Regions from separate parts of the Streptomyces sp. A01 genome, predicted to be linked through region 1. Evidence: predicted binding sites of a transcription regulator. Region 1 holds the regulator's gene; the other holds the start of a gene.

Region 1 (14,848 bases):
GCAGGTCGATATCGACGGGCTTGGGGACGTACTCGGAGGCCCCGCAAGCGATCGACTTCTCCCGGTCGCCCGGCATCGCCTTCGCTGTCAGCGCGATGACGGGGCGGTTGGCGTGGCGGGGGTCCCGCCGGATGCGCCGGATCGTCTCGTAGCCGTCGAGTTCGGGCATCATCACGTCCATCAGGACGAGATCGACGTCCGGGTTCTTGGTGAGTGCCTCGATGCCTTCGAGGCCGTTCTCCGCGTACAGCACGGTCATGCCCACCCTTCCCAGGACATGGGTGAGGGCGAAGACGTTGCGGATGTCGTCGTCGACGACGAGCACCCGGCGGCCCGGCAGCACCTCGGCGGCGCGTCCGGTGCGCCAGCGGGCGAGCTGGTCGGGCTCCTGAGTGATGGCCGACTTCTCGACCACGTGGTGTTCGGTGAGCTCCGCGCTGGTTTCGCGTTCGGGATCGGCCTCGCCGGGCTCGCCGGGCCGGGACCGCGGCACGTACAGGGTGAAGGTGCTGCCGCGGCCTGGTTCGCTCTCGGCGCTGATCCGGCCGCCGAGCAGTCCCGCGATCTCCCGGCTGATGGACAGGCCGAGTCCGGTGCCGCCGTACTTGCGGTTCGTCGTGCCGTCGGCCTGCTGGAACGCCTCGAAGACCACGGCGAGCTTGTCCGGGGGGATGCCGATGCCGGTGTCGGTGACGGCGAAGGCCACGAGGTCCCCGTGCTCGGGAGGGCCGGTGCGGACGCGGTTGACGCGGAGTTCGACGCGGCCCGCGTTGGTGAACTTCACCGCGTTGGACAGCAGGTTGCGCAGCACCTGCTGAATGCGCTGTTCGTCGGAGTAGATCGAACGCGGCACGTTCTCGCCGACGGCGATGTCGAAGGCCAGGCCCCGGTCGATGGCGATCGGGCGGAAGGTGTCGTGGACGTAGTCGAGCAGCTTGACCAGTGGCAGCTTCTTGGGGCGGACGTCCATCCGGCCCGCCTCGATCTTGGACAGGTCGAGAATGTCGTTGATCAGCTGGAGCAGGTCGGAGCCCGAACGGTGAATGGTCGCCGCGAACTGCACCTCTTCCTCACTCAGGTGCTGGTCGGCGTTGTCGGCGAGCAGCCGGGCGAGGATCAGCAGCGAGTTGAGCGGCGTACGCAACTCGTGCGACATGTTCGCCAGGAACTCCGACTTGTACTGCGAGGCCGCCGACAGCAGCGCCGCCTTCACCTCCAGCTCGTCGTTCGAGCGGCGCAGCTCGGCCTGCTGCCGCTGAAGCTCGTCCGAGCGCTCCTGGAGCTGCTGGGCGAGCCGCTGGGACTCGCTCAGCAAGGATTCCGTCCGGGAGTTGGCGATGATGGTGTTCATCGCGACGCCGATGGTGGTGCCGAACTGGTCGAAGAACGTGAGGTGCACATCGGAGAAGCGGTAGAAGGAGGCGAGTTCGACGACGCCGAGCAGCTGGTCCTCGAACATGATCGGGATGATCACGATGCTGGCGGGAGCCGCCTCGCCGAGCCCGGAGTTGATGGTGATGTATCCCGGCGGGGCCTCCTCGATGAGGATGCGCTTCTTCTCCAGCGCCGCCTGCCGTACGAGTCCGTGGCCGGGCATGCCCGGGGTGTCCACGGTCGCGCCCGCCGCCGCTCCGTAGCCCGCGATGAACGCCAGGCCGCGCGTCGCCGACGACAGGGCGCGGTCGCCCGACCTGCCACCGCTGGCGTCGGCGCCCGTCTCGGCGAGGAAGAACGCGCCGTACTGGGCGTTCACCAACGGGGTCAGCTCGCGCAGGATCAGGTCGGCGACCTCCATCAGGTCGCGATGGCCCTGCATGAGGGAGGCGAGACGGGCGAGGTTGGACTCCAGCCAGTCCTTGGCCCGGGTGGTCTCGCGCAGGTTGGACACCATCAGGTTGATGTTGTCCTTCAGCTCGGCGACCTCGCCCCGGGTCTCGACGGTGATGGCCCTGGTCAGGTCTCCGGCGGCGACGGCCGAGGTGACCTCGGCGATGGCCCGCACCTGGGTGGTCAGGTTCGAGGCGAGCTCGTTGACGTTGGTCGTCAGGCTCTTCCACGTACCGAAGACGCCCTCGACCCGGGCCTGGCCGCCCAGCTGCCCCTCGCTGCCCACCTCGCGGGCGACGCGGGTCACCTCGGAGGCGAACGAGGACAGCGTGTCCACCATGGTGTTGATGGTGGTCTTCAGCTCCAGGATCTCGCCGCGCGCCGTCACGTCGATCTTCTTGGACAGGTCGCCCTGCGCCACCGCGGTCGCGACCTGCGCGATGTTCCGGACCTGACTGGTGAGGTTGTCGGCCATGAAGTTGACGTTCTCCGTGAGGTCTTTCCAGACTCCGGAGGCGCCTCTGACCTGGGCTCGGCCGCCCAGCTGGCCCTCGGTGCCCACCTCGCGGGCCACCCGCGTCACCTCGTCGGCGAAGCCCGACAGCTGAGCGACCATCGTGTTGACGGTCATCTTCAGTTCCAGCAGTTCGCCGGTCGCCTCGACCGTCACCTGCCGGGTCAGGTCGCCGCGCGCCACCGCCGTCGTCACCAGGGCGATGTCCCGCACCTGGGCGGTGAGCCTGGCGGCCATGGTGTTGACCGCCTCCGTCGTGTCGCGCCAGTTGCCCTGGAGGCCCTGCACCTTGGCGCGCCCGCCGAGCCGCCCCTCGGTGCCGACCTCGCGGGCCACCCGGGTGACCTCGCCGGTGAACAGGGAGAGCTGGTCGACCGTGCGGTTCACGGCACGGCCCAGACGCCGCAGGTCGCCCCGTAACTGCCGGGTGCCGTCGTGGAGATCGACCCGCTGCGACAGATCCCCGCTCGCCACCGCGTCCAGCACCCGGGTGGCGTTGGTCGCCGGAATGGCCAGTGCGTCAAGGAGCGAATTGGCCGCGTGCACGTTCGTCGCCCATGACCCCTGACCAGGGCTGGAGGTCAGGCGCTCGTCGAGCCGCCCGTGCCGTACGACCTCACGGCGCACGCGGGTGAGCTCCTCGCTGAAGTGCTGGCTGCGCGCCGCGAGCCGGTTCAGGGCGGCGTTCAGCTCAGCCGTCAGTCCCTCGGGCGGCTCGGCGGGATCGGCGATCCGCACGTTGAACTCACCGTCACCCAGTGCGGCGAGCGCTGCGAGCAGCGGCCGCAGCTCGGAGACCCGCACCCAATCGCCTTCCGATGGGGGAATCGCCCCCGGTGGGGGGATCGAGGCGAGGTTGGGCGCGGTTGTGGCCGTACGTGTCGTATCCATGCTCATGGCGGCCCACTTACGTCACTCGGTGCATATGGGCGCGGTCAGTCTGTCACGCTGTCGGGGTCGGAATCGGCGCTATGCCGGAACTGATCAGGAGCCGCAGGGTCCGGGCGGTATTTTCCGTCCGGCAGAGCGGTGAGGGAAATGCGCCCGGCGCTGACGATCAGCGCGGACGCGAGCACGGGAAGGAACCCCCGTGGGAGCAAGCAGGAACGTAAGAGTCAACTCGGGCATGGAGGTGAGCCCGGGTGCGCAACCGGACGTGGGCGTGGACATGGGGTCTGGCGCGATGGTGGCCGCGAGCCGTGGCATGGGTGTAGTAGCTCGGACGGGCGCGCGCAGGGGGCTGAGCGCCGGCAGCGCGCCCCCGCGCCCCGGTGCGCGGGCAGGAGGCGCCGAGCACGACTGCCGCACCAGCCTCCCGGGGAACCTGATGGCCGCCTCCGCCGGGCGCCAGTTCGTCCGCGCCGCCCTCGCCGACTGGACGGCGCTCGGCCTGCCGGGCACCGAGCTGATGACCGAGCAGCCGGCCGACGACGCCGTGCTGTTGGTGAGCGAGCTCGTCACCAACGCCGTCGTGCACGCGGGTACCGGCGTGGAACTGCGCTGCGAGCTGGAACCCGCCGGTTCCGACATGGCGAACCCGGCGCTCTACGTCGAGGTGACCGACCATCACCCGACCCGCGTGCTGAGGGGGCAGCCTGTCACCACGGGCACCCAGTCAGCCTCCGAGCACAGGCCGGACGGCGGAGGCGACGGAGGCCCGAGAGGAAGCGCGGGCCATCTCGACGGGGCCGGCACCACGGGAACGTCACAGGACGTCAGCCTCGGAGGCGAGCGCGGCGGCAGCGGCCTGCGGCTGGTCGCCACCATCGCCGAGTCATGGGGAACGATTTACCGAAGAACCAGCAAGTCCGTATGGTTCCGGCTGCCCCTCGGCGCGCTCTCCCACGCTTCCGAGAACGCCCCAGCCGAGCCGTCGGACGACGCGTTGCCCCACCCATCAGGCCAGGGCCGCGGCACCCCGCGCGAAGCAACCGAATGCGAGGTGACCGAAGCAGGCGTCACCGAAGCAGGCGTCACCAGAGCAGACGTCACTGAGGCTGCGGGCACCGACGAAGACGCGGGCAAGCTCGCCCTCCAGCGCGACCTGCGCGTCACGGAGATCCTGGCGCCCGCCCCGCTCCGCGTGGCCCTCCGCCGCTGCGCGCCCGACTGGGTCAGCCACGGCGCGCTGTCCTTCCTCGCAGAGGCGTCCGACCTGCTGGCCGGGCAGTTCGACGAGGACAAGGTCGCCTCCCTCACCGGGCAGCTGCTCGTCCCCAGGCTCGCCGACTGGTGCGCGGTGTGGCTGGAGACCGGGGACGCGCGCCCACGGCTGGCCCGGGTCTGGCACGCGAGCGAGACCCGCATGGCGGAGCTGCGCAGCCTGGTCGAGAAGCACCCGCCCCGGATGCCCGCCGCCGTGCAGGGCCGCGCCATCGCGTGGCCGTGGCCCAGCGCCCCGTCCGCGTACGGCCCCGGCGGCGCGGCGCTCGCCTGCCGCCTGGTCGCGGGCGGCCGCGAGGTGGGCACCCTGCTGCTCGGCCGCAGCGGGCTAACCCGCATCCCGGACGAGGTCGTCGGCCTCATCGAGGACTTCGCGCGCCGGGTCGCCCTCGCGCTCGCCTCCGCCCGCCAGTACACCCGGCAGGCGACGATCAGCGAGGTGCTCCAGCGCGGACTGCTGCCGAGCGCGCTCGCCGAGATCCCCGGGATGCGGACGGCCGTCGTCTACGAACCGACCGGCGGCACCTGCGCGGGTGGCGACTTCTACGACGTCTTCCCCGCCGGGGACGGCCGCTGGTGCTTCGCGCTCGGCGATGTGTGCGGCAACGGCCCCGAGGCGGCCGTCGTGACCGGCCTGGCCCGCCCGGTGCTGCGGCTCCTCGCCCGGGAGGGGTACGGCGTCGCCGAGGTCCTCGACCGGCTCAACCGCACCCTCGCCGAGAAGGCCGTGGAGGCGGCGGCGGCGGCCGTCGCGGGCGAGGGCCCTGGCGAGTCCCGCTTCCTGTCCCTGCTGTACGGGGAGCTGGTCCCGTACGGGAACGAGCCGCGCGGACCGGGTGCGAGCGCCCCGGCGGACACCCCGGCGGACACTTCATCGGACACCTCCGGCGCGGGCGCCCCGGCGGACGCGTCCGGGGCGGACGACGAGGCGGCGACGGGCGGCGCCGTGCGCTGCACCCTGGCGAGCGCCGGGCATCCGCTGCCCCTGCTGCTGCGGCCCGACGGCGAGGTGGTGGTCCGCGCGGTCCCGCAGCTGCTGCTGGGAGTCATGGACGAGGTGCGGTACGAGAGCGAGAGCTTCGACCTGCTGCCGGGCGACTCCCTGGTGTGTGTCACGGACGGCGTCACGGAGCGCAAGTCCGGGACCATGCAGTTCGACGACGACGGCGGTCTGGCGAGGGCGCTCGCCGCGTGCGGAGGGCTGAGCGCCGAGGACATCGCCCAGCGGGTACGCCGCGCCGTCCACGCCTTCGCCGCCTCACCGCCCAACGACGACCTGGCCATGCTGGTGCTCCAGGCCCGCTAGAGCGCTGCCGCGCTGGGCCGCCGCTCGCTGCCCGGCGCCCCGTCACGCCCGGCGTGCGGCCCGGCGCCCTCCCGCCCGTGCGCCCCCAGCCCTGGGGCCCTCCCCAGCTCAGCCCTGGGCGCGCCGGTTCGTGGCCAGGAGCTCCGGCCGCGATGGCGGAGAATGGGACGTATGCCTTCCGTACTGCCCGATGGTGAGCCCATGCCCGATGACGGGGCGCTGCCCGGTCACGCCCTGGAGGGCGCGGGGACCCGGCCCCTCGGGTTCTACCTGCACGTTCCGTACTGCGCGACCCGCTGCGGATACTGCGACTTCAACACCTACACCACCAGCGAGCTGCGCGGCTCCGGCGGTGCGCTCGCCTCCCGGGACAACTACGCCGACATGGTCGTGGAGGAGATACGCCTGGCCCGCAAGGTGCTCGGGGACGACCCACGCCAGGTCGAGACGGTCTTCGTCGGCGGCGGCACCCCGACCCTGCTCGCCGCGCGCGACCTGGGGCGGATGCTCGCCGCCATCCGCGACGAGTTCGGCCTGGCGCCCGGCGCGGAGATCACCACCGAGGCGAACCCGGAGTCCGTCGACCAGCGCTACCTCGCCGAACTGCGCGAAGGCGGCTTCAACCGGGTCTCGCTCGGCATGCAGAGCGCCCGGCAGCACGTTCTGAAGGTGCTCGACCGCACCCACACCCCGGGCCGCCCAGAGCGCTGCGTCGCCCAGGCGCGTGCCGCGGGCTTCGAGCACGTCAACCTCGACCTGATCTACGGAACGCCGGGGGAGAGCGACGCGGACTGGCGGGCCAGCCTGGACGCGGCCCTGGGCGCCGAGCCGAACCACGTGTCGGCGTACGCGCTGATCGTTGAGGAGGGGACCCAGCTCGCCCGGCGCATCCGGCGCGGCGAGGTCCCGATGACCGACGACGACGTGCACGCGGACCGGTACCTGATCACCGAGGAGACGCTGTCAGGCGCGGGTTTCCGCTGGTACGAGGTCTCGAACTGGGCGACGACCGAAGCGAGCCGCTGCCGCCACAACGAGCTGTACTGGCGGGGCGCGGACTGGTGGGGCGCGGGGCCCGGCGCGCACAGCCACGTGGGCGGCGTGCGGTGGTGGAACGTGAAGCACCCCGGCGCGTACGCGCAGGCGCTCACCGAGGGCCGTTCCCCCGGCGCGGGCCGCGAGATCCTGGCCCCCGAGGACCGGCGCGTCGAACGCATCCTGCTTGAGCTGCGACTGTCCGACGGCTGCCCGCTCGACCTCCTCGCCCCGGCGGGCCTGGCAGCCTCGCGCCGCGCCCTGACGGACGGCCTGCTGGAGCCCGCCCCGTACGAGGCGGGCCGCGCCGTGCTGACGCTGCGCGGACGGCTGCTGGCGGACGCGGTGGTCAGGGATCTGGTGGACTGATCACTCGCGGGAGTGAATGCCCACGTTCGCGCTGACCCCGCGCCTACGCTGTTCCTGGGCTGCCACTAAAGAACGCGGCGGATGTGGAGGGCCACGGAGATGACCGCTGTGGATGATCACCGGATGACTGAGCTCTTCGAGAACCTGGAGGTTCCCGAGGGCGTCAAGGTGGAGCTCCTCAGGGGAGAAATCGTGATGGTGGCCGGACCGGATCTGGTCCATAACCTGATCGTGCAGGCCGTGCAGGACGAGATCCCGCGCGATCGCTGGCACCGGCTGCAGACGCAGGACATCGCGATCCCGGGTGAGGTCAGCGAGCCGCAGCCGGATCTCGTGGGTCATGGAACAGGGGGCGTTCGACGGCCCCGGTCGCCTGGTTCCGGCGCCTGCGGTCACCCTGGTCCTGGAAGTGGTCTCGAAGGCCAGCGCCCACCGGGACTACAGGCTCAAGCGCTCGGTCTACGCGGCGGGAGGCGTGCCCGCGTGTCTGATCGCCGACCCGTTCACCGCGGCATGCGTCCTGCTCACCGAGCCCGTCGGTGCAGGAGAAGAGGCCGACTACCAGGTCGAGCGCACGGTCAAGTTCGGTGATCCGGTGCCGGTCGACGTGCTGGGCATCTCGCTCGACACCAGTGGATTCCGGACCCTCGGCTGAGACGACGAAGCCGCGAGTCCCCGGCTGCCGTGCCCGGTCGGCCGGTCGGCCGGTCAACTGATCAGCCGGTCAGCCGGGTTGCGTGACAAAGTCGATCAGTTCCTCCACCCGGCCCAGCAGTGCCGGTTCCAGGTCCCGGTAAGAGCGCACCGAGCCCAGGACGCGCTGCCAGGCGGCGCCCGTGTTCTGCGGCCAGCCCAGGGAGCGGCACACGCCCGTCTTCCAGTCCTGGCCGCGCGGGACGGACGGCCAGGCCGGGATGCCGACCGAGGAGGGCTTCACCGCCTCCCAGACGTCGATGTAGGGGTGGCCGACGACGAGGGTGTCGGGATTGGTGACCTCCGCCGCGATCCGGGATTCCTTCGAGCCGGGAACCAGATGGTCGACCAGGACGCCGAGGCGGGCGTCAGGGCCGGGCGAGAAGGAGCGGACGATGGCGGGAAGGTCGTCGATGCCCTCCAGGTACTCCACGACGACCCCCTCGATGCGCAGGTCGTCGCCCCATACGCGTTCCACCAGTTCCGCGTCGTGGCGGCCCTCGACGTAGATGCGCCCGGCGCGGGCGACCCTCGCGCGCGCCCCCGGCACGGCGAGTGAGCCGGAGGCCGTACGGGCCGGTGCCGCCTGCCGGGGCTGCGTGCTCGGTCGTACGAGGGTGACGGGGCGGCCCTCCAGCAGGAAGCCGCCCGGCAGCAGGGGGAAGACCCGGTGCTTGCCGAAGCGGTCCTCCAGCGTGACGGTCGGGCCTTCGGCGGTCTTCTCGCAGCGGATCACCGCGCCGCAGAAGCCCGAGGTGACCTCTTCCACCACCAGGTCCGCCTCGGCCGCGACCTCGGGGGCGGGCTTCGACTTCTTCCACGGCGGGGTCAGATCGGGCCCGTAGTGTCTGCTGCGCATGGGCCAGACGATAGCTTCCGGGCAGTCGCCGCGGGCCCGCGGCCACGTCGTTCACCATGAGCTCCCCGCGCCGGCGGCCCCGCGGGGAAGGCCCGGCGAGCCCCCACGCGCACCGCCCGGACGCATGCGCTCCCGCGTACGCACTCACGCCGTACACATCCGCGCCGTACGCGCTCACACCGTCCCGAAGCGCTCGGCGAGTGCGTCGCGCTGCGCACGAACGAAGGCCGCGTCAACGACCGCCCCGTGCCCCGGCACATAGACCGCGTCCTCCCCGCCCAGCGCGAGCAGCCGGTCCAGCGCGGCCGGCCACTGGCTGGGGACGGCGTCCGGGCCCGCCTGCGGCGCGCCGGACTCCTCCACCAGGTCGCCGCAGAAGACCACCTCGGGCGGTCCTTGGACCAGTACGGCGAGGTCGTGCCCGGTGTGCCCGGGGCCGACGTTGGCCAGCAGGACCTGACGGCCACCGAGGTCGAGGGTGAGTTCGCCGCAGACCGAGTGCTGGGGGCAGACGAGAAGGTCGGTGGCCTCAGCCGCCGCGTCCGGCTCGACACCCTCCCGTACCGCCTCCTCGCGCAGCGCGTCCCGCTCCCGTGGCAGCAGCGCCGCGAGTCCGGCCGCCCCGTAGACCTGGACACCGGCGAAGGCGGCGGTGCCGAGGACATGGTCGAAGTGCGGGTGGGTCAGGGCCACGTGCGTGGTGCGGCGGCCGAAGAGGGCGTGGACCTGGCGCCGGATCTCGGCGCCCTCACGGAGCGTGGCCCCGGTGTCCACGACGAGCACGCCCTCGGGGCCGGCGATGGCCCCGGCCGTCGCGTCCCAGCCCGGCAGCCGTCGCCGGGCGACACCGGGCGCGAGCTGTTCCCAACCGTGCCGGTCGTCACCGTGCCGGTCGTCGGCTTCCGCACTGCTCTCCATACGGAGACGCTAGCTCGGGCTCCGGCCCCCCGCCCGGTCGGGCGGCAGGGCCGATTCCCGGCCGCTCGCGCCGTACAGACCGGGGCCGCCCTTGCCCCGATGGCGGCAGCCCGCCGTACACTGGCCCAGGGGATTTGGCACTCGGGACGGGTGAGTGCCAGGAAAAGTCCCCTGATACACGGTTTGGACTGGGAGGTGTGCGCGATGCTCAGCGAACGCAGACTTGAAGTGCTGCGCGCCATCGTCCAGGACTATGTCGGCACGGAGGAGCCCGTGGGCTCCAAGGCGCTCACCGAGCGGCACCACCTGGGCGTCTCCCCGGCTACCGTGCGTAACGACATGGCGGCGCTGGAGGATGAAGGATTCATCGCCCAGCCGCACACGAGCGCGGGCCGTATCCCCACGGACAAGGGCTACCGGCTCTTTGTGGACAAGCTCGCCGGTGTGAAGCCGCTGTCGTCGCCCGAGCGTCGCGCGATCCAGAACTTCCTGGACGGCGCGGTCGACCTGGACGACGTGGTGGGGCGCACGGTGCGGCTGCTGGCGCAGCTGACCCGGCAGGTCGCCGTCGTGCAGTATCCGTCGCTGACCCGCTCCACGGTGCGTCATGTCGAGCTGCTCTCGCTCGCCCCGGCACGCGTCATGCTCGTGTTGATCACCGATACCGGTCGCGTGGAACAGCGGATGGTGGACTGCCCGGCGCCGTTCGGTGAGACCTCGCTCGCCGACCTGCGGGCGCGGCTGAACAGCCGGGTCGTGGGGCGGCGGTTCTCTGACGTGCCGCAGCTGGTGCAGGACCTGCCGGAGTCGTTCGAGCAGGAGGACCGTGGCGCGGTCTCGACGGTGCTCGCCACCTTGCTGGAAACACTGGTCGAGGAGACGGAGGAGCGGCTGATGATCGGCGGCACCTCCAACCTGACCCGGTTCGGACACGACTTCCCCGTCATGATTCGTCCGGTGCTTGAGGCGCTGGAGGAGCAGGTCGTGCTGCTCAAGCTGCTAGGCGAGGCGAAGGATTCGGGCATGACCGTACGAATCGGTCATGAGAATGCTCACGAGGGCCTGAACTCCACATCCGTCGTCGCTGTCGGCTACGGTTCGGGCGACGAGGCAGTCGCAAAACTCGGCGTGGTCGGACCGACCCGCATGGACTACCCCGGAACGATGGGAGCGGTACGCGCAGTGGCACGTTACGTCGGACAGATCCTGGCGGAGTCGTAAGTGGCGACGGACTACTACGCCGTCCTGGGCGTGCGGCGCGATGCCTCGCAGGACGAGATCAAGAAGGCGTTCCGCAGGCTCGCACGCGAGCTGCACCCGGACGTCAACCCGGACCCGAAGACCCAAGAGCGGTTCAAGGAGATCAACGCCGCCTACGAGGTCTTGTCGGACCCGCAGAAGAAGCAGGTCTACGACCTCGGTGGCGACCCGCTGTCCAACGCGGGCGGTGGCGGCCAGGGCGGCTTCGGCGCCGGCTTCGGCAACTTCTCCGACATCATGGACGCCTTCTTCGGCACCGCGTCGCAGCGTGGACCGCGCTCGCGTACGCGGCGCGGCCAGGACGCCATGATCCGGCTCGACATCGAGCTGGACGAGGCGGCGTTCGGCACCACGAAGGAGATCCAGGTCGACACGGCCATCGTGTGCACGACCTGCACCGGCGAAGGCGCCGCGCCAGGCACCTCGGCGCAGACCTGTGACATGTGCCGTGGACGGGGAGAGGTCTCGCAGGTCACGCGGTCCTTCCTCGGCCAGGTGATGACGTCGCGGCCCTGCCCCCAGTGCCAGGGCTTCGGCACCGTGGTCCCCACCCCGTGCCCGGAGTGCGCGGGCGACGGGCGCGTACGGTCCCGCCGTACGCTCACCGTCAAGATCCCCGCAGGTGTGGACAACGGCACCCGCATCCAGCTCGCAGGCGAGGGCGAGGTCGGGCCCGGCGGCGGCCCGGCCGGCGACCTCTACGTGGAGATCCACGAGGCGCCGCACGCGGTCTTCCAGCGCCGGGGCGACGACCTGCACTGCACGGTCACCATTCCGATGACGGCGGCGTCGCTCGGCACGAAGGTGCCGCTGGAGACGCTCGACGGCGTGGAGGAGATCGACATCCGCCCGGGCACGCAGTCCGGCCAGTCGGTCCCGCTGCACCAGCGCGGCGTCACCCACCTGCGCGGCGGCGGCCGGGGCCAGCTGATCGTGCACGTCGAGGTACTGACGCCGAGCAAGCTCGACCCGGAGCAGGAAGAGCTGATGCGACGGCTCGCCAAGCTCCGCGGCGAGGAGCGGCCCACCGGCGAGTTCAAGCCGGGGCAGCAGGGGCTGTTCTCGCGGCTGAAGGATGCGTTCAACGGTCGCTGAGGCGTGGTGGTCTGCTGTTGGTCGCTGAGCTGTGGCTTGTGGGGCTCTGGTGTGTTCCGGCCGGGGGTTCGGGGGGTGTCCCCCGGGGGTTGGGGTAAGCCGGGGCAGCAGGGGTTGTTCTCGCGGCTGAAGGATGCGTTCAACGGTCGCTGAGGTATGGCCTGCGGCCGGGTTCAGCGGCTGCTGAAGTCATGCGCGTACCAGACGGTGCGGCGCCCTGTGCGCCGCACCGTTCGCGTGCGGGCGCATGGGTGCGGTGTGCCCGGCCGGGCACGGGCGAAAGGCCGCTGGGCGCGGTCGGCGGGCACCCGGCGACTGGGCGTACTGGGGGGTTACCTGTTGGCGCGACGGCCGTGACACGATGTCGCCATGTCCTCCGCGCTGACCGATCTCTACCGGTATCCGATCGTGCAGGCCCCCATGGCGGGTGGCGCCTCGCGTCCGCAGCTCGCCGCCGCCGTCAGTGCGGCCGGGGGGCTCGGCTTCCTCGCCGCCGGCTACAAGACGCCGGAGGCCATGTACGAAGAGATCAAGCATCTTCGCGGGCAGAGTGACCTGCCGTTCGGCGTCAACCTGTTCATGCCGCAGCCCGCCACGGTCGACTGGTCCGCCATCGCCGTCTACCGCGAGCAGCTCGCGGGCGAGGCCGCGTGGTACGAGACTCCGCTGGGCGACCCGGACGTCGGCTCCGACGACGCCTACGACGCGAAGCTCGCGATTCTGCTGGACGATCCGGTGCCGGTGGTCTCCTTCGCCCTCGGCTGTCCGTCCCGCGCGGTCTGTGACGCGCTCGCCAAGGTCGGTACGCGGACCATCGTGACGGTGACCTCGGCCGACGAGGCGCGCGCCGCACAGGCGGCGGGCGCCGACGCCGTGTGCGCGCAGGGCATCGAGGCGGGCGGCCACCAGAGCACGCACCGGGACGACCCGCACGCGGATGGTCCGGGCGCCGGGCTGGGACTGCTCTCCCTCATCGAGCAGGTGCGGCAGGCGGTGGCGCTGCCGGTGGTCGCCGCCGGTGGGCTGATGACCGGTGCGCAGATCGCCGCCGTGCTGGCGGCGGGCGCGAGCGCGGCCCAGCTCGGCACCGCGTTCCTCGTGTGCCCCGAGTCGGGCGCGAACGCCCTGCACAAGCGGGCCATGACCGACACGGTCTTCACCCGCACCGAGCTGACCAGGGCCTTTTCCGGGCGCCCGGCGCGCGGCCTGGTCAACAGGTTCATGCGCGAGCACGGCCCGTACGCTCCGGCCGCCTATCCCCAGCTGCACCACATCACCTCAGGGCTGCGGAAGGCGGCGGCAAAGGTCGGCGACCCGCAGGGCATGGCGCTGTGGGCGGGGCAAGGCCACCGGCTGGCCCGGGAGATGCCCGCCGGACAGCTGGTCGACGTGCTGGTCGCCGAACTCTCCACCGCGCGTGACGCGCTGGCCGCCGGTACGTGGCCGTCCCCGACCCACCAGCGTCAGGTCGGCGGAGGCGGCGCGTGACCGCCCCCGTCTTCGTCACCGACTCGCTGGCCGGTGCGGCCGTGGGCGGGACCGTCACACTGGGCGGGGCTGAGGGACGGCACGCCGTCTCCGTGCGGAGGCTGCGGGTCGGCGAGGACGTCGTACTGACCGATGGCGCGGGCAGCGGCGCGTACGGCACGGTGGCCGCCGTCGAGGGCAAGGATCAGCTGACGGTCGAGGTGGCCGGGTTGCGCGCCGAGGCCGAGCCGGTGCCCCGGATCACCGTCGTCCAGGCGCTGCCCAAGGGGGACCGCGGCGAACTGGCCGTGGAGACCATGACCGAGACCGGCGTGGACGTCGTCGTGCCGTGGTCCGCGGCGCGTTGTGTCACCCAGTGGCGGGGCGAGCGGGGTCTGAAGTCACTGGGCAAGTGGCGGGCGACGGCCCGCGAGGCGGGAAAGCAGTCCCGCAGGCTGCGCTTCCCCGAGGTCGCGGACGCGATGACCACCCGGCAGGTCGCCGGGCTGCTGGCGGGAGCCGCCTTCGCGGGCGTCCTGCACGAGGAGGGAAGCGAACCGCTGGCCGTCGCCGACCTGCCGGCGTCGGGCGAGATCGTGCTGGTCGTCGGTCCCGAAGGGGGCGTATCCCCCGAGGAGTTGGCGGCGTTCGCCGAGGCGGGCGCCAAGCCGTACCGGCTGGGCCCGACCGTCCTGCGCACCTCAACGGCGGGCACCGCGGCCACCGCACTGCTGCTGGGACGCACCGGCCGCTGGAACTGACCGACTGACCAGCTGGCCGGACGGCTGACCAACCGACCGGCCAAGTGACGTACCGACCAACTGGCCAGTCCGAGGGGCCATCCGTGGGGCAGCGGGCGAACAGGCGAGTGGCCGACACCGCACTTCCGGCCCCTGGCCGCCCATGGCACTCTGCTGTCCATGGGGGCTTCGAGTCGAATGCGAAGGCGACGAGCGCTCCTCGCGGTAAGCGCCGCAGGCGTGGCAGTCGTCACGCTGTCGGCGTGTGATCCGGTGGAGGATGGGCTCAGCGCGTCCATGGTGGCCGTGACCACCGACAAGGTGGGCACCCGTGCCCTGGAGCGGGGCGGGATCGACGTGCGCTGGATGGCCTGCACGGCGAAGGTGCGAGGTCAGCGCGACGACGGTTCCTCACCCTCGGCGAAGTCCCGGTCCAGCGGACGCGCGGACGTCAACTGCACCGGCAAGGCCGCGGGCGACCGGGAACTCTCGATCAAGGGCACCGTCACCTTCGTCCGCGAGAACCGCTGCGTACGCGGGAACCTGACCGGCAGGATCGAGGGCCGGGTGGTCTTCGAGGCGGGCCTCATCGGTGACTGCGG
Region 2 (14,848 bases), on a different contig from region 1:
GCTATTACCAGCCGGGCAACGTGGACGCCCTGGTGATGAGGCTGGCAGACCCGTCGGCCCCCGCCGTACCCGCTGTGCCCGTACCAGGCACCCCGTACTAGAAAAAGTGAGACTGAGACCCATGGCTGACTCACGCGGCCGGCGCGACGAACCCCTCGTCCTCGGCATCGAGACCTCCTGCGACGAGACCGGCGTCGGCATCGTGCGCGGCCACACGCTGCTCGCCGACGCGATCGCCTCCAGCGTCGAGGAGCACGCGCGCTTCGGCGGCGTCGTGCCCGAGGTCGCGAGCCGTGCCCACCTGGAGGCGATGGTCCCCACGATCCGGCGCGCGCTGCGCGAAGCCGGGGTCGCCGCGAGCGACCTGGACGGCATCGCGGTCACGGCGGGGCCAGGGCTCTCCGGCGCGCTGCTCGTCGGCGTCTCGGCCGCGAAGGCGTACGCGTACGCGCTCGGCAAGCCGCTCTACGGGGTCAACCACCTGGCCTCGCACATCTGCGTCGACCAGCTGGAGCACGGCGCGCTGCCCGAGCCGACGATGGCGCTGCTCGTCTCCGGCGGCCACTCCTCGCTGCTGCTCGCACCGGACATCACCAGCGATGTGCGCCCGCTGGGCTCGACCATCGACGACGCGGCGGGCGAGGCGTTCGACAAGGTCGCCCGGGTGCTCCACCTGGGCTTCCCCGGCGGCCCCGTCATCGACCGGCTGGCCCGCGAGGGCGACCCGGACGCGATCCGCTTCCCGCGCGGGCTGACGGGCCCCCGTGACGCCGCGTACGACTTCTCCTTCTCCGGGCTGAAGACGTCGGTGGCGCGCTGGATCGAGGCGAAGCGGGCGGCGGGCGAGGACGTCCCGGTCGCGGACGTGTCCGCCTCGTTCCAGGAGGCGGTGGTCGACGTCCTCACGCGCAAGGCCGTACGGGCCTGCAAGGACAACGGCGTGGACCACCTGATGATCGGCGGCGGCGTGGCGGCCAACTCGCGGCTGCGGGCGATGGCGCAGCGCCGCTGCGAGGACGCGGGCATCATCCTGCGCGTGCCCCGGCCCAAGCTGTGCACGGACAACGGCGCGATGGTGGCGGCCCTGGGCGCGGAGATGGTCGCGCGCGGCCGGGCCGCCTCGGACTGGGACCTGTCGGCCGACTCGTCGCTGCCGGTCACCGACCCGCACGTGCCGGGCACGGGCGACCCGGCCAACGGGCATCAGCACGGCCACGGGCACGGCGATGACGGCGCCAGCCACGACCACCCGCACGGGCAGGACCACGGCCACAATGACGGCGACAGCCACGGCCACGGCCACAACCATGACCACTTCCACGAGCTGAGTAAGGACAACCTCTACTCATGACCGTCGCGCTGATGTGGGAAGCCCGCGCCGCCGAGGGGCGCGGCCCCGAGCTGCTTGAGTGGGCCCGGCGCCAGAAGCTCGCCGCGGCCCCGCTGCGGCGCGAAACGCTCCGCGCCCCGGGCGACCGCGTCCTGGTGATCACCTGGTGGGATGCACCGTACGAGGCCGAGCTGCCGGAACTCCCGGAACCGGCCAGCGACTTGATCCAGCGCGCCGTACACCGCTGGCGCTTCGAGTCGGTACCGGAGTAGCCGCACGGCTGGGTGACCGCGCTCGCGCCCGCGTCCGTGGGGCCCGGGCGCCCGTCGGTTGGTGTGTGGTGGGGGAGTGGTCGGGCGCCGTGGCAGCGGGTGCCTGGCTGCCCGTGCGTCACCTCCCCTGCGGTCGGGCGTCCTTGGCCAGCAGTCCGTGGATGACCGCGCGCAGGCCGTGCGGTAGGTCGCACGGGTCGGTGACCTCCGTCCATTCGCGGGCGAGCGCCGTCAGCCGGGGGAGTTCGGCCGCGTCGTCTTCCGTGAGCAGGTCGGGGAAGAGGCGGCGGTGCTCCGGGTCGGCGGCGCGGCGGCCCTGAGCGGCGTGGAAGGCCAGGTCGCCGAAGATGTAGTACCAGATGACGCGGTACGCGCGTACGGCGTCGTGGAGGCTGAGGCCGCAGGCCATGGCCGAGTCGATGATCTCCTCGACCATCCACAGGGCGTGCTTGTCGGTGAGGTCGCCCTGGCTCAGGACCTCCACGACCCAGGGCAGCGGACGCAGGATGTCGTGGATGTGCCGGGCTGTGACGTACAGCCGCTCGCGCGGGTCGCTGGGCAGCTCCGGGCGGGGGACGGTGCTCGCGATGCCGGAGATCACCAGCAGCAGGAGCTCGTCCTTGTCCCGTACGTGGTGGTAGAGCGCCCGAGGGGTGCTGCCGACCTCTTTCGCCAGGCGGCGCATGGACAGGGCGTGCACGCCCTCTTCTTCGAGGACGCGCCGCGCGGTGGCGACGATCGTCTCCCGTTCGAGCCGCGCGGGCCGTCCGACGGCGCGTTTGCCCTGGTCCGTACTCACCGCCCCATTGTCACCCGCGCCGTCGCGCTCCCCGCGCCGCGTCCCTCCTGCGGGGCTGCCGCCCGCTGTGCGGGATCGCGCCTTGGAGGAGGGCCGGGGAAAGCGAGCCACTGGCTAGTTTCTCCACGCGTGTAATAATGTGGTGAGCACGCCGGATACCCCTACCCGGAGGGTGAGTTGTGGATCACGACAACAGTTCCGAGAGCCGCGCGGCCAAGCAGCCGCCACGGATGCTGGCGGTGCTGCTCACCGTCCAGTTCATGGTGTCGCTGGACATGTCCGTGGTGAATGTCGCGCTGCCCGACATACGCACCGACCTCGGCTTCTCCGCCGACGACCTGCTCTGGGTCGTCAACGCCTACGCGCTCGCCTTCGGCGGGCTGCTGATGCTCGGCGGGCGACTCGCCGACATCGTCGGCAGACGGCACACCCTGATCGCCGGACTCGTGGTCTTCGGCGTCGCCAGCCTCGGCGGCGGCCTGGTGTCCTCGCCCGGCGGACTTGTCGCCGCCCGCGCCGTCCAGGGCGTCGGCGCCGCCGCCCTGGCGCCCGTCGCCTTCGCCCTCATCACCGTCACCGTCCCCGCCGGCCCCGCGCGCTCGCGCGCCCTCGGCCTGTGGGGCATGGCGGGCGCCGCGGGCGGTGCCGTCGGCGTCCTCGCGGGCGGACTTCTGACGGAAGCGGCGGGCTGGCGGTCCGTCCTGCTGGTCAACGTCCCCATCGTGCTGCTCGCCCTGCTCGGCGCCCGCCGCTACGTACCGGCCGACCGCCGCACGGGCGCCGCGCCCCGCCTCGACCTGGCTGGTGCGCTCCTCATCACGCTCGGCATGACGACGCTCGTCCTCGGGCTCGTCAGGACCGAGACGCACGCCTGGAGTTCGACGGCCACGATCGGCACCCTCACCGCCGCCGCCGTGCTGCTCGCCGCGTTCGTCGCCGTAGAACTGCGCGTGCGGCAACCCCTGCTGCGCATCGGCCTGTTGGCCAGCCGTCCGGTGCTGGCCGCGAACCTCTTCGTGATGCTGCTGTTCTGCGGCCAGTTCGCCGCGTTCTACTTCCTGTCGCTGTACACCCAGCAGATCCTCGACTACGGCCCGACCCAGGCCGGTCTGGCCTTTCTGCCGTTCTGTGTCGGCATCGTCATCGGCTCGGTCGTCGCCACCCGCACTGTCGCCGTCCTCGGCGTCCGGTGGCTGCTCGCCCTGGGCGGGACGCTGGGCGCGGTGGGCTTCGGCTGGTTCGGCCTGGCGGTCGCCGCTGACGGCACGTTCCTGAGCTCCATCCTCGGCCCCTCGATGGTCGCGAGCATCGGTGTCGGCATGTGCTTCGTGCCGCTGGGCACGGCGGCCACCACAGGTGTGGCCGCCGCCGAGGCGGGCATGGCCTCCGGCGTCCTCAACAGCTTCCGCCAGATCGGCGGCTCCCTCGGCCTCGCCGTACTCGTCACCGTCGCCGCGCGCGTCACCACCAGCGCACACGGCACCCCCACCGAACGCCTGACCTCGGGCTACGCCACGGCCTTCGGCCTCTCGGCCGCGCTGCTCCTGGCAGCGGCGGCCGTGGCGGTGGCCCTGTTGCGGAGCCCCGGCCGCGGACCCGCCAACGACGGCGGCGTACGACTGGCTACGGGGGTGTCCGCGTCCGGTACGACCGCGTCCGGTACGTCTGCGTCCGGTACGACCGCCTCCGGTACGACCGCGGCGGGGACGTCTGCCTCCGGGACGCCCGAGGTGGGTACCGCTCCTGGGAAAACCGGCCCGACAGGGGCTTGACGGCCCGACTCGTACGGGAGTTGACGGCCCGACTCGTACGGGAGACGGGGGTTGGGGCTGCGGCCGGTCGGTGAGGGACGTGGCGGGGCGCCGGTCCGCCCGGAGCGTGCGGCGCGGCCGGTCGGGCCGGGACGGTCGCGCCTACGGGCCCGTACGGCGCCCAGCCGCTCCGTTCCGGCCGCTGCGCCCAACGACCACACAACGACCACACCCAGCCGCTACGCCCCGCCCGCCGGGTGCCCCAGCAGCATCGTCGGGGCGCCGGCCACGCGCGTGAGGAAGACCGTCGCCGAGCCGGGCCCCTGCGGCTTGACCTTCTTGCGCAACTCCTCCGGCGCGACCGCCGAGCCGCGCTTCTTGACCGTCAGAATGCCGACCTGGCGCTCGCGGAGGAGGGCCTTCAGCTTCTTCACGTTGAACGGGAGCACGTCCGTGATCTCGTACGCGGTGGCGTACGGCGTGCTGACGAGGGAGTCGGAGGTGATGTACGCGATCGTCGGATCGATCAGGCGGCCGTCGACCTGCCGCGCCACATCGGCGACCAGGTGCGCGCGGATGACCGCGCCGTCCGGCTCGTACAGCCAGCGCCCGACCGGGCCTGGCTCGGGGTCCGGCAGGCCCGCGCCGAGAAGGGAGCGGGGGCCGGGCAGGAGGGTCGCGCGGCGGGCGCCCGGCTCCGTGCCGAACCACAGCACCGCCTCCTTCACGTCCCCGCCGTCCGAGATCCACTCCGCTCCCGCGTCATCGGGAATCGCCTCGTGCGGCACGCCCGGCGCGATCTTGAGCGCGGCGTGCGGGGCGGTGCGTGCGGCGCCGATGGCCCAGGAGAGCGGCGGGGAGTACGCCTCGGGGTCGAAGACCCGGCCCCGGCCCCCGCGGCGCGCCGGGTCCACGAAGACGGCGTCGTACGGGGAGGTGTCGATGTCGGCGACATCCGCGCAGCGCACCTCGATGAGCGGGGCCAGCCCCAGGGCCTCCGCGTTGGCGCGTACGACGGCGCAGGTCAGCGGGGACTGGTCCACGGCGAGTACGGACACCCCGGCCCGCGCGAGGGCGATGGCGTCGCCGCCGATGCCGCAGCACAGGTCGGCCAGCCGCCGGACGCCCAGGGAGGCGAAGCGCTGGGCGCGGTAGGCGGCGACGGAGGTGCGCGTGGCCTGTTCGACGCCGTCAGGGGTGAAGTACATGCGGTGCGCGTCCAGCTCGCCGAACTTCGCCACCGCGCGCTGCCGCAGCCGCGCCTGGCCGATCGCGGCCGACACCAGCTCGGCCGGGTGGTCGCGGCGCAGCCGGGTCGCCGTGGCGAGTTCGCGGGCCGGGTCGAAGTCGCGCAGCGCGGCGAGCAGGGACTGCCCCTCGCTGGTGAGGAGGGCGTGAAAGGTCTCGACGGGGCTGGTGGTCGTGCTCACGGGTGCATTCTCGCAGCGGGCGGGGCACGGGCTCGCACATGGCGGGGAAAGCCGCTCGCGGCACGGCCCCCGGCGCACGGCCGGATGACGGGGCGCGCGAGGCCCACGCGCAAGCCGGGCGAGAACCGGCCAGCCGCACGACAGCGGACAGGCGGACAGGCGGACAGGCGATGGATATCTCGTCGGGCCGCCCACGGGCATCCCGCAGGGCAAGGGGCGCGCCACCCGCCCCCAGGAGCGGGTGGCGCGCCCGCAGGGGCTCGTAGAGGCCCGTAGAGGACTGCGGGGCCCGGGCCGGGGCGGCGTTTCCGGCGGTGTTCCGGCTGCCTGCCGACTGCGGGTCCGAAGGCGGGTCCGGCCGCGTTCCGGGCTGCGGTCGCGGCCGCTCGCGCCTCGGTCCGTCAGCTTCCGCTTGCACCCAGACGAGCGCTGCATTGGCACTCCGCTTGACCGAGTGCTAACCGCGTCCTAGTCTCGGGGCTGGCACTCCCCACCAGGGAGTGCCAGAAAACAGCGACGGGCAGATCCGGCACCCGCGACGACGGATCTACCAGGTCGCCACCTCAGACAGTTAACCCCGTGAGATCTCCGAAGGGGGAGGTCGGATCGTGACGACCGCCAGCTCCAAGGTTGCCATCAAGCCGCTTGAGGACCGCATTGTGGTCCAGCCGCTCGACGCCGAGCAGACCACGGCCTCGGGCCTGGTCATTCCGGACACTGCTAAGGAGAAGCCCCAGGAGGGCGTCGTCCTGGCTGTTGGACCGGGCCGCTTCGAAGAGGGCAACCGCCTTCCGCTCGACGTTAACGTCGGCGACGTTGTGCTGTACAGCAAGTACGGCGGCACCGAGGTGAAGTACAACGGCGAGGAGTACCTCGTCCTCTCGGCCCGCGACGTCCTCGCGATCGTCGAGAAGTAATTCACCGAAGTATTACGTGATCTGCGCCCCGGCCTCCCGTGTCTGAAACACCCGGGCGACCGGGGCGTGGTTCTTTGAGAGGACATACGCAACCATGGCGAAGATCCTGAAATTCGATGAGGACGCCCGTCGCGCCCTCGAACGCGGCGTCAACCAGCTGGCTGACACCGTCAAGGTGACCATCGGCCCCAAGGGCCGCAACGTGGTCATCGACAAGAAGTTCGGTGCCCCGACGATCACCAACGACGGCGTCACCATCGCCCGCGAGGTCGAGATCGAGGACCCGTTCGAGAACCTGGGCGCCCAGCTCGTGAAGGAGGTGGCGACCAAGACCAACGACATCGCGGGTGACGGCACCACCACCGCCACCGTGCTGGCCCAGGCGCTGGTGCGCGAGGGTCTGCGCAACGTCGCCGCGGGTGCTTCCCCGGCCGCCCTGAAGAAGGGCATCGACGCCGCGGTCAAGGCGGTCTCCGAGGACCTGCTCGCGACCGCCCGTCCGATCGACTCCAAGGCCGACATCGCCGCTGTCGCCGGGCTCTCCGCCCAGGACAAGCAGGTCGGCGAGCTCGTCGCCGAGGCGATGGACAAGGTCGGCAAGGACGGTGTCATCAGCGTCGAGGAGTCCAACACCTTCGGGCTTGAGCTGGACTTCACCGAGGGCATGGCCTTCGACAAGGGCTACCTGTCGCCGTACATGGTGACCGACCAGGAGCGTATGGAGGCCGTCCTCGACGACCCGTACATCCTGATCCACCAGGGCAAGATCAGCTCGATCCAGGACCTGCTGCCGCTGCTGGAGAAGGTCATCCAGGCCGGCGCGTCCAAGCCGCTGCTGATCGTCGCCGAGGACGTCGAGGGCGAGGCGCTCTCCACCCTCGTCGTCAACAAGATCCGCGGCACCTTCAACGCCGTCGCCGTCAAGGCGCCCGGCTTCGGTGACCGCCGCAAGGCCATGCTCGGCGACATCGCCACCCTGACCGGTGCGACCGTCATCGCCGAGGAGGTCGGCCTCAAGCTCGACCAGGCCGGTCTGGACGTGCTGGGCACCGCGCGCCGCGTGACCATCACCAAGGACGACACCATCATCGTCGACGGTGGCGGCAACGCGGACGACCTCGCGGGCCGGGTCAACCAGATCAAGGCCGAGATCGAGGCCACGGACTCCGACTGGGACCGCGAGAAGCTCCAGGAGCGCCTCGCGAAGCTCGCCGGTGGCGTGTGCGTGATCCGCGTCGGCGCGGCCACCGAGGTCGAGCTCAAGGAGAAGAAGCACCGTCTGGAGGACGCCATCTCCGCGACCCGCGCCGCGGTCGAGGAGGGCATCGTCTCCGGTGGTGGCTCCGCTCTGGTCCACGCCGCCAAGGTGCTTGAGGGCGGCCTCGGCAAGACCGGCGACGAGGCCACTGGTGTCGCCGTCGTCCGCCGCGCCGTCGTCGAGCCGCTGCGCTGGATCGCCGAGAACGCGGGCCTTGAGGGCTACGTCATCACCGCCAAGGTCGCCGACCTGGAGAAGGGCAACGGCTTCAACGCCGCGACCGGCGAGTACGGCGACCTGGTGAAGGGCGGCGTCATCGACCCCGTCAAGGTCACCCGCTCCGCACTGGAGAACGCCGCGTCCATCGCCTCCCTGCTGCTCACCACGGAGACCCTTGTGGTGGAGAAGCCGGCCGAGGACGAGGGCGACGCGGGCCACGGCCACGGCCACTCGCACTGATCTCCGGATCAGGCCACGCGGCTGTCACTGAGGCCCGGCCGCTCCCTTCGGGGAGTCGGCCGGGCCTCAGTGCGTTTCCCGGCAGTCCCGGCCGCGCCGACCATCCTCAGCCGTACGCCCCGTGACCGCTGTTCGTACGAAGGGGGTTCAGCGCGGACCGTAGCGGCGGCCCGTGGACGACGAGGCGCGGGCCAGCGCGTTGCGCGGGGCGAACTTCGCCAGGCCGGTCAGCGCCTTGTACCTGGGGTCGGGCACGGACAGCGTCTTGCCGCGCGCCAGGTCCTTCAGCGCGGCCTCGACGAGCCGGTCCGCGTCCAGCCACATCCACCCGGGCACATTGCCGGTGTCCATCCCCGCCCGCTCGTGGAACTCGGTCCGTACGAACCCGGGGCAGAGCGCCATCAGCCGCACCCCCGAACCGTTCAGATCGCGGGCCACTCCCTGCGTGAACTGCACGACCCACGCCTTGCTCGCCCCGTACGTGCCACGCGGCACGAACGCCGCGACCGAGGCCACGTTCACCACTCCGCCGCGCCCCCGCTCCCGCATGGGCCCGGCCGCCGCGCTGGTGAGCCGCAGCACGGCCTCGCAGTGCACCTTCAGCATCGTCAGTTCGTCCGCCAGCGGGACGTCGAGGAACTCGCCCTTGTTGCCGAACCCGGCATTGTTGACCAGCAGATCGATCGGGCGCTTACGGTCGCCGAGACGTTCCTCGACGGCCGAGATGCCCGACTCCTGCGACAAGTCGGCTGACAGCACCTCGACCTCGACGCCGTGCCGGTCGTGGAGTTCGGTCGCCTGCTCGCGCAGCCGCTTGGTATCGCGCGCCACCAGCACCAGGTTGTGCCCGCTCCCATGGCCTTGGGAGGTGCCTCCGGCGGCCAGTCGCCGCGCGAAGGCGGAGCCGATGCCCGCCGTAGATCCCGTGATGAGTGCAGTCGTCATACGGGCACGCTATCCGGCTGCGGCCCGGCCATGTCCGCCTCAAGCAGACGGGGTGACACGCCGAACTGACGAACCAGGACGATAGGGCGATTTACCCGGACGGCCCGTTCCCTCGCGACTGAACGGGGGTTGGGCGACGCCTGCCGGTGGCGGCCGGAGCCAAGGCGAACGGCCCCGGGGCGAAGGGAAAACTGAACGTGCGTGGAGCGCGGAGAGGGCGCGGCGACAGCGCTGCGTCAGCACTGCGAGAACGCTGTGGGAATGCGGGGCGGGAAAGAAAAGAGGCCGCAGGGGGAAACGGCGGGGAATGCGAGGGAAATACGAAGGGGACGCGACGGGAATGGCGCGGCGGGAATGCGGCGCGTGGTGGAACGGTGGTGGAGGGGGTGACGGAGCGGCCGCCGGGCCGGAGTCCGGCCGGGCCGGAGTTCTGCGCTACTCGGACGCGCGCACAGGGCCCGGAACGACCGCGCCCGGCGCGCCCGCGATACGCCGAACCGCTTTCGCGTACGTCTCCGGGTGCAGCGCCTCACCCGCCGCCAGCACCCGCGGCAGCAGGGCGGGTTCGGTGGTGACCGCGCGGAACAGGAAGGACACGGTCACCTCGTGGTCCGGCCGGTGCGTGATCTCGATGGGGTCTCCGGGGCTGATCTCGCCCGGCTCGATGACCCGCAGATACGGGCCGGGAAGAGCCGCCTGAGTGAACCGCTTCACCCAGCCCCGCTGGTCAAGCCATCCGGCGAACGTCTGGCACGGAACGCGTGGTGAGGTCACCTCAAGCAGCAGCTCGCGGCCGACCCGCCAACGCTCGCCTATGAGAGCGCCGTTGACGTCGAGACCACGGGTGGTGAGGTTCTCGCCGAACGTGCCCGGCGACAGCTCGCGGCCCAACTCCTTCTCCCAGTAGGCGAGGTCCTCGCGTGCGTAGGCGTACACGGCCTGGTCGTTCCCGCCGTGGTTGCGCAGGTCGCAGACGGTGTCCCCGGCGACCCCGCTCGCGCCGGTCCCCTTCGGGCCTGGGGCGCGCACGGCCACCGGGCCGGGAGCGGGGCGTTTGTCGATGCCGGTGACGTCGATATCGGTGTGCACGGTGGGGCGGGCCTGGCCGAGGTTCACGGAGAGCAGCAGCATGGCCGCACGGTACGGGACACGCCCTCAAAGGGGCGAGCGAAATTTACCCAGTGTCTCCAAGCTGGGCTTATGCTTGGAGGATGATCGAGGCTCGCCATCTCCGGGTACTGCGCGCGGTGTCCGCCACCGGCTCCTTCTCCGCCGCCGCTCGCGAGCTGGGCTGCACCCAGCCCGCCGTAAGCCAGCAGATGAAGGCGCTAGAGCAGGCCGCCGGCACGACCCTGCTGGTCCGTACGGGCCGCGAGACGAGGCTGACCGAAGCCGGGCAGGCCCTGGTCAGACACGCGGTGGGCATCCTGGCCGGGCTGACGGCGGCCGAAGAGGAAGTCGCCGCCATCGCCGGGCTGCGCGCGGGCCGGGTCCGGCTGGTGTCCTTCCCCAGCGGGAGCTCCACGCTGGTGCCCACCGCCCTGGCCGAGCTGCGCGCCGCGCACCCCGGTACGCGCGTCTCGCTCGTCGACGCCGAGCCGCCGCGCTCCGTCGAGCTGCTGCGGGCGGGGGACTGCGAGATCGCGCTGGCCTTCCGTTATCCCCGGGTGCGCGGCACTGACGGGGCGACCGACGCCGAGTGGGACGACCTGGCGGTCCGTTCGCTGCTGACCGACCGGCTGATCGGCCTGGTCCCCGAGGGGCACCGGCTGGCGGAGGCGTCGGTGGTGGGGATCGGCGACCTCGCGGGAGAGCCGTGGATCGCGGGCTGTCCGCGCTGCCGCCGCCATCTGGTGGAGGTCTGCGAGGAGGCGGGCTTCACGCCCCGGATCGACTTCGCGACGGACGACTTCCCGGCGGTGATCGGGCTGGTCGGCGCGGGGCTCGGGGTCGCTGTGCTGCCGGAGCTGGCGCTGGAGCCGATACGGCCCAAAGGGGTCAGGACGCTGCGGGTGGAGCCCGCCGTGTGGCGCGATGTCGTGGCGCTCACGCTGCCGGACCTCGCCCGGGTCCCGGCTGTGGCGGCCACCCTGGACCGCCTGGAACTGGCTGCGAAACGCTAGCCACCGGCTCGCTCGCCGCTCGTTGCCCGCTAGCCGCTAGCCGCTAGCCGCTAGCCGCTAGCCGCTACGTCGGCTGTTACGCGTCGCCGGTTGGGCGCCACGCGGCTGTCGCGTGCGGCCAATGGCGAATCGACGGTGGCCGATGGGCCATATGGGTGACGCCGGTGAGGCGGGCGTCGCTGAAACGTTTCTTCACTTCGTGGTCAGTGTGTGTCAGTGCGGTGTCACGCCTGAGGCGGCGATGGCCCGGTGCCGTGCGCGCCCCATCAGCTCTTCGCGTTCGTCTTCGGTCAGTCCGCCCCACACGCCGTACGGCTCCCGGACCGCGAGCGCGTGCGCCGCGCATTGGGCGCGTACGGGGCAGCGCATGCAGACCTCTTTCGCGGAGGTCTCGCGCGCGCTCCGGGCGGCGCCGCGTTCCCCCTCGGGGTGGAAGAAGAGTGAACTGTCGACGCCCCGGCACGCGGCCAGCAGCTGCCAGTCCCACAGGTCGGCGTTCGGACCGGGAAGGCGGGAGAAATCTGCCATTGCTATCCCCTCGGAGCGATCTGATGCGGACGCAGTGCCCACGACCGTACATCCCCTGTGTAAGCAGATGTAAATATGACTCATTGCGAATCTAGCCATAGATGACTCGGAAATGAAGTAAAAGCCACCAAATAGGGCAGATGATCTGGCAGGAGAACCAGTCCGGTCGCAGGGCTGAACCGTGACCGCCCCCTCACGTAGAGTGCCGAAGGGGGTCACTCGATCCCGTAACTCTTTCGGGTGACCGTCGTTGAGAGTGCGAGGCGGTTGATGAATGAAGCTCTCGGGCAAACGTCCGAGGGGGTCAACCGCACAGGTGACGACATGTACCAAGCCTGGAGGCACAAGGTGACGCGCATCAGCTGCGGAGGGCGGCCATGACTTCCGTCCTCGTCTGCGACGACTCCCCGCTTGCCCGAGAGGCGCTGCGCCGCGCGGTCGCGACCGTGCCCGGCGTAGAGCGCGTAACGACGGCGGCCAACGGCGAGGAAGTCCTCCGCCGCTGGGGCGCCGACCGCTCGGATCTGATTCTGATGGACGTACGGATGCCCGGCCTCGGCGGCGTCGAGACCGTGCGCCGACTCCTCTCCGCGGACCCCGGGGCCCGCATCATCATGCTGACCGTCGCCGAGGACCTGGACGGTGTGGCGCTCGCGGTCGCCGCCGGTGCGCGCGGCTATCTGCACAAGGACGCGTCGCGCGCCGAGCTGCGCGCGACGGTCACGCAGGCCCTCGCCGACCCGACCTGGCGGCTCGCGCCGCGGAGGCTGCGATCGGCCGAGATGGGCGCCGCACCCACGCTCACAGCGCGTGAGATCCAGGTCCTCGAAGGCATGAGCCACGGCCGCTCGAACGCTGAGATCGGTCGTGAGCTCTTCCTCTCCGAGGACACCGTGAAAACACATGCCCGGCGGCTGTTCAAGAAGCTCGGTGCCTCGGACCGGGCCCATGCCGTCGCGCTCGGATTCCGCTGGGGCCTTGTCCGCTAGGGCCCGTTTCCGATGCCCCGCCTCGCCCCCGCCCCCCGGGTGGACGACGCCACACACCCCGTAGATCCCGTGTGCCGTGTCATGCCGCGCGGCGGGACTGCGAGCGGGAGTGTGACGCGCCCCGTCTGCCTCGCGGCGGGCGGGGTGGACGGTGGGAGCCGATGCCTCCGGTACCGATTTGGCTGCTTCCTGCGACACCGCCATGCGGTGCGTGACCAGCGAAGAGTGCCCGGAGGCGGGCGAAACAAGGGCGTCTCGCGCGCCTCATGTGGCGGTCGCTTGCTTCAGTTCCGCTCGCGCTGCCGCATCCTTGAGGTATGGAGTTCCTCGGGGACGGCTCGGGCAGGCGTGAGGGGAGGGCGCACGAGATGACGACGGGCGCACCCGCTCATAACGCTTCGGCGCACAACTACGGACGCGGTGCCACGGAATGTTCGGTGCCAAGGCACCATGGACCGATGCGTGAAGACGAGATGCCTGGGTCGACTGTGACGACAGGTCCAGGCGACATCGCGGCTCTCGTCCTGCGCGCGACAGAGGGAGACGAGCGGGCGACCCACGATCTGCTCGCCCGCGTCCACCCGCTGGCCCTGCGCTACTGCCGCACCCGGTTGTCCCGGCTGCCCGGTGACGCGCGCCATTTCGTGGACGACCTCGCGCAGGAGGTCTGCCTCGCGGTCCTGTGCGCGCTGCCTCGCTACCGCGACACCGGGCGGCCCTTCGAGGCGTTCGTCGTCGCCATCGCCGCCCACAAGGTCGCCGATCTTCAGCGTGCCGCGATGCGTCACCCCGGCAGCACGGCGGTGCCGTCCGACGAGATGCCGGAGCAGCCGGACGACTCGCTCGGCCCCGAGGAGCGGGCGCTGCTCAGCAGCGACGCCGCCTGGGCGAAGAAGCTGCTGGCCAACCTGCCGGAGCACCAGCGCGAGCTGGTGCTGCTCCGGGTCGCCGTCGGCCTGACGGCGGAGGAGACCGGGCAGATGCTCGGCATGTCTCCGGGCGCGGTCCGGGTCGCCCAGCACCGCGCGCTCAGCCGCCTGCGGGCCCTCGCGGAGCAGTAGCCCAGCCGCTCGGCAGCGCCCCGCCGCGTACACGCCGGCGCTCGCGGAGCCCGTCGCGCCGCCGCCTCGCCGGGGCGGACGCCGGGCCTGGCCGCCGCGCGGAATGGCACGGCCGCCGAGCCCGTTAGCATGGGAGTCCGCGCCGAGGCAAGACCATCTGGAAGGGTGTCATGACTGACAACGTCGACGGAGTGCCTGAGAAGTTCGCGATGCTCGGGCTGACGTACGACGACGTGCTGCTGCTGCCGGGCGCCTCCGAGGTGCTGCCGAACGCGGTCGACACCTCGTCCCGGATCTCGCGGCACGTGCGAGTCAACATCCCGCTGCTGTCCGCCGCGATGGACAAGGTCACCGAGTCGCGGATGGCGATCGCGATGGCCCGCCAGGGCGGCGCCGGTGTGCTGCACCGCAACCTGTCGATCGAGGACCAGGCGAACCAGGTCGACCTGGTGAAGCGCTCCGAGTCGGGCATGGTGACCGACCCGATCACCGTCCGCCCCGGCGCCACGCTGTACGAGGCGGACGCGCTGTGCGCCAAGTTCCGGATCAGCGGTGTGCCGGTCACGGACGCGGCGGGCAAGCTGCTCGGTATCGTCACCAACCGTGACATGGCCTTCGAGTCGGACCGCACGCGCCAGGTCCGCGAGGTCATGACGCCGATGCCGCTGGTCACCGGCAAGGTCGGAATCTCCGGCGACGACGCGATGCAGCTGCTGCGCCGCCACAAGATCGAGAAGCTTCCGCTGGTCGACGACGCCGGTGTCCTCAAGGGCCTCATCACGGTCAAGGACTTCGTCAAGGCCGAGAAGTACCCGCACGCGGCGAAGGACGCCGAGGGCCGGCTGGTCGTCGGCGCGGCGGTGGGTGTCGGCGACGAGGCGTACGAGCGGGCGCAGGCGCTGGTCGAGGCCGGTGCCGATTTCCTGGTCATCGACAGCGCGCACGGTCACAGCCGGGGCATCCTCGACATGATCTCGAAGGTCAAG

Evidence for each region. The regulator HrcA, encoded in region 1, represses chaperone genes, less so after heat shock. The targets are predictions, from matches to a motif close to TTNGCACTCNGNNNNNCNGAGTGCNAA.
Region 2: the regulator HrcA is predicted to act here: its motif matches at 6,017-6,043, upstream of groES (co-chaperone GroES).

The regions. Positions count from the first base shown of each region.
Region 1 covers NZ_JBWLKN010000011.1:25,664-40,511, forward strand. The annotation lists gene AC5P1B_RS16705 (ATP-binding protein) at 1-3,145, opposite strand, end outside; gene AC5P1B_RS16710 (SpoIIE family protein phosphatase) at 3,669-5,810, shown strand; gene hemW (radical SAM family heme chaperone HemW) at 5,982-7,214, shown strand; partial or broken gene AC5P1B_RS16720 (Uma2 family endonuclease) at 7,314-7,869, shown strand; gene AC5P1B_RS16725 (DUF3097 domain-containing protein) at 7,939-8,766, opposite strand; gene AC5P1B_RS16730 (MBL fold metallo-hydrolase) at 8,941-9,684, opposite strand; gene hrcA (heat-inducible transcriptional repressor HrcA) at 9,889-10,905, shown strand; gene dnaJ (molecular chaperone DnaJ) at 10,906-12,039, shown strand; gene AC5P1B_RS16745 (nitronate monooxygenase) at 12,409-13,527, shown strand; gene AC5P1B_RS16750 (16S rRNA (uracil(1498)-N(3))-methyltransferase) at 13,524-14,267, shown strand; gene AC5P1B_RS16755 (hypothetical protein) at 14,487-14,848, shown strand, end outside.
Region 2 covers NZ_JBWLKN010000007.1:209,433-224,280, forward strand. The annotation lists gene rimI (ribosomal protein S18-alanine N-acetyltransferase) at 1-101, shown strand, start outside; gene tsaD (tRNA (adenosine(37)-N6)-threonylcarbamoyltransferase complex transferase subunit TsaD) at 122-1,351, shown strand; gene AC5P1B_RS12055 (hypothetical protein) at 1,348-1,602, shown strand; gene AC5P1B_RS12060 (TetR/AcrR family transcriptional regulator) at 1,721-2,401, opposite strand; gene AC5P1B_RS12065 (DHA2 family efflux MFS transporter permease subunit) at 2,632-4,173, shown strand; gene AC5P1B_RS12070 (THUMP-like domain-containing protein) at 4,392-5,582, opposite strand; gene groES (co-chaperone GroES) at 6,191-6,499, shown strand; gene groL (chaperonin GroEL) at 6,594-8,216, shown strand; gene AC5P1B_RS12085 (SDR family NAD(P)-dependent oxidoreductase) at 8,364-9,161, opposite strand; gene AC5P1B_RS12090 (MOSC domain-containing protein) at 9,597-10,292, opposite strand; gene AC5P1B_RS12095 (LysR family transcriptional regulator) at 10,373-11,284, shown strand; gene AC5P1B_RS12100 (WhiB family transcriptional regulator) at 11,498-11,812, opposite strand; gene AC5P1B_RS12105 (response regulator transcription factor) at 12,190-12,801, shown strand; gene AC5P1B_RS12110 (sigma-70 family RNA polymerase sigma factor) at 13,260-13,862, shown strand; gene guaB (IMP dehydrogenase) at 14,033-14,848, shown strand, end outside.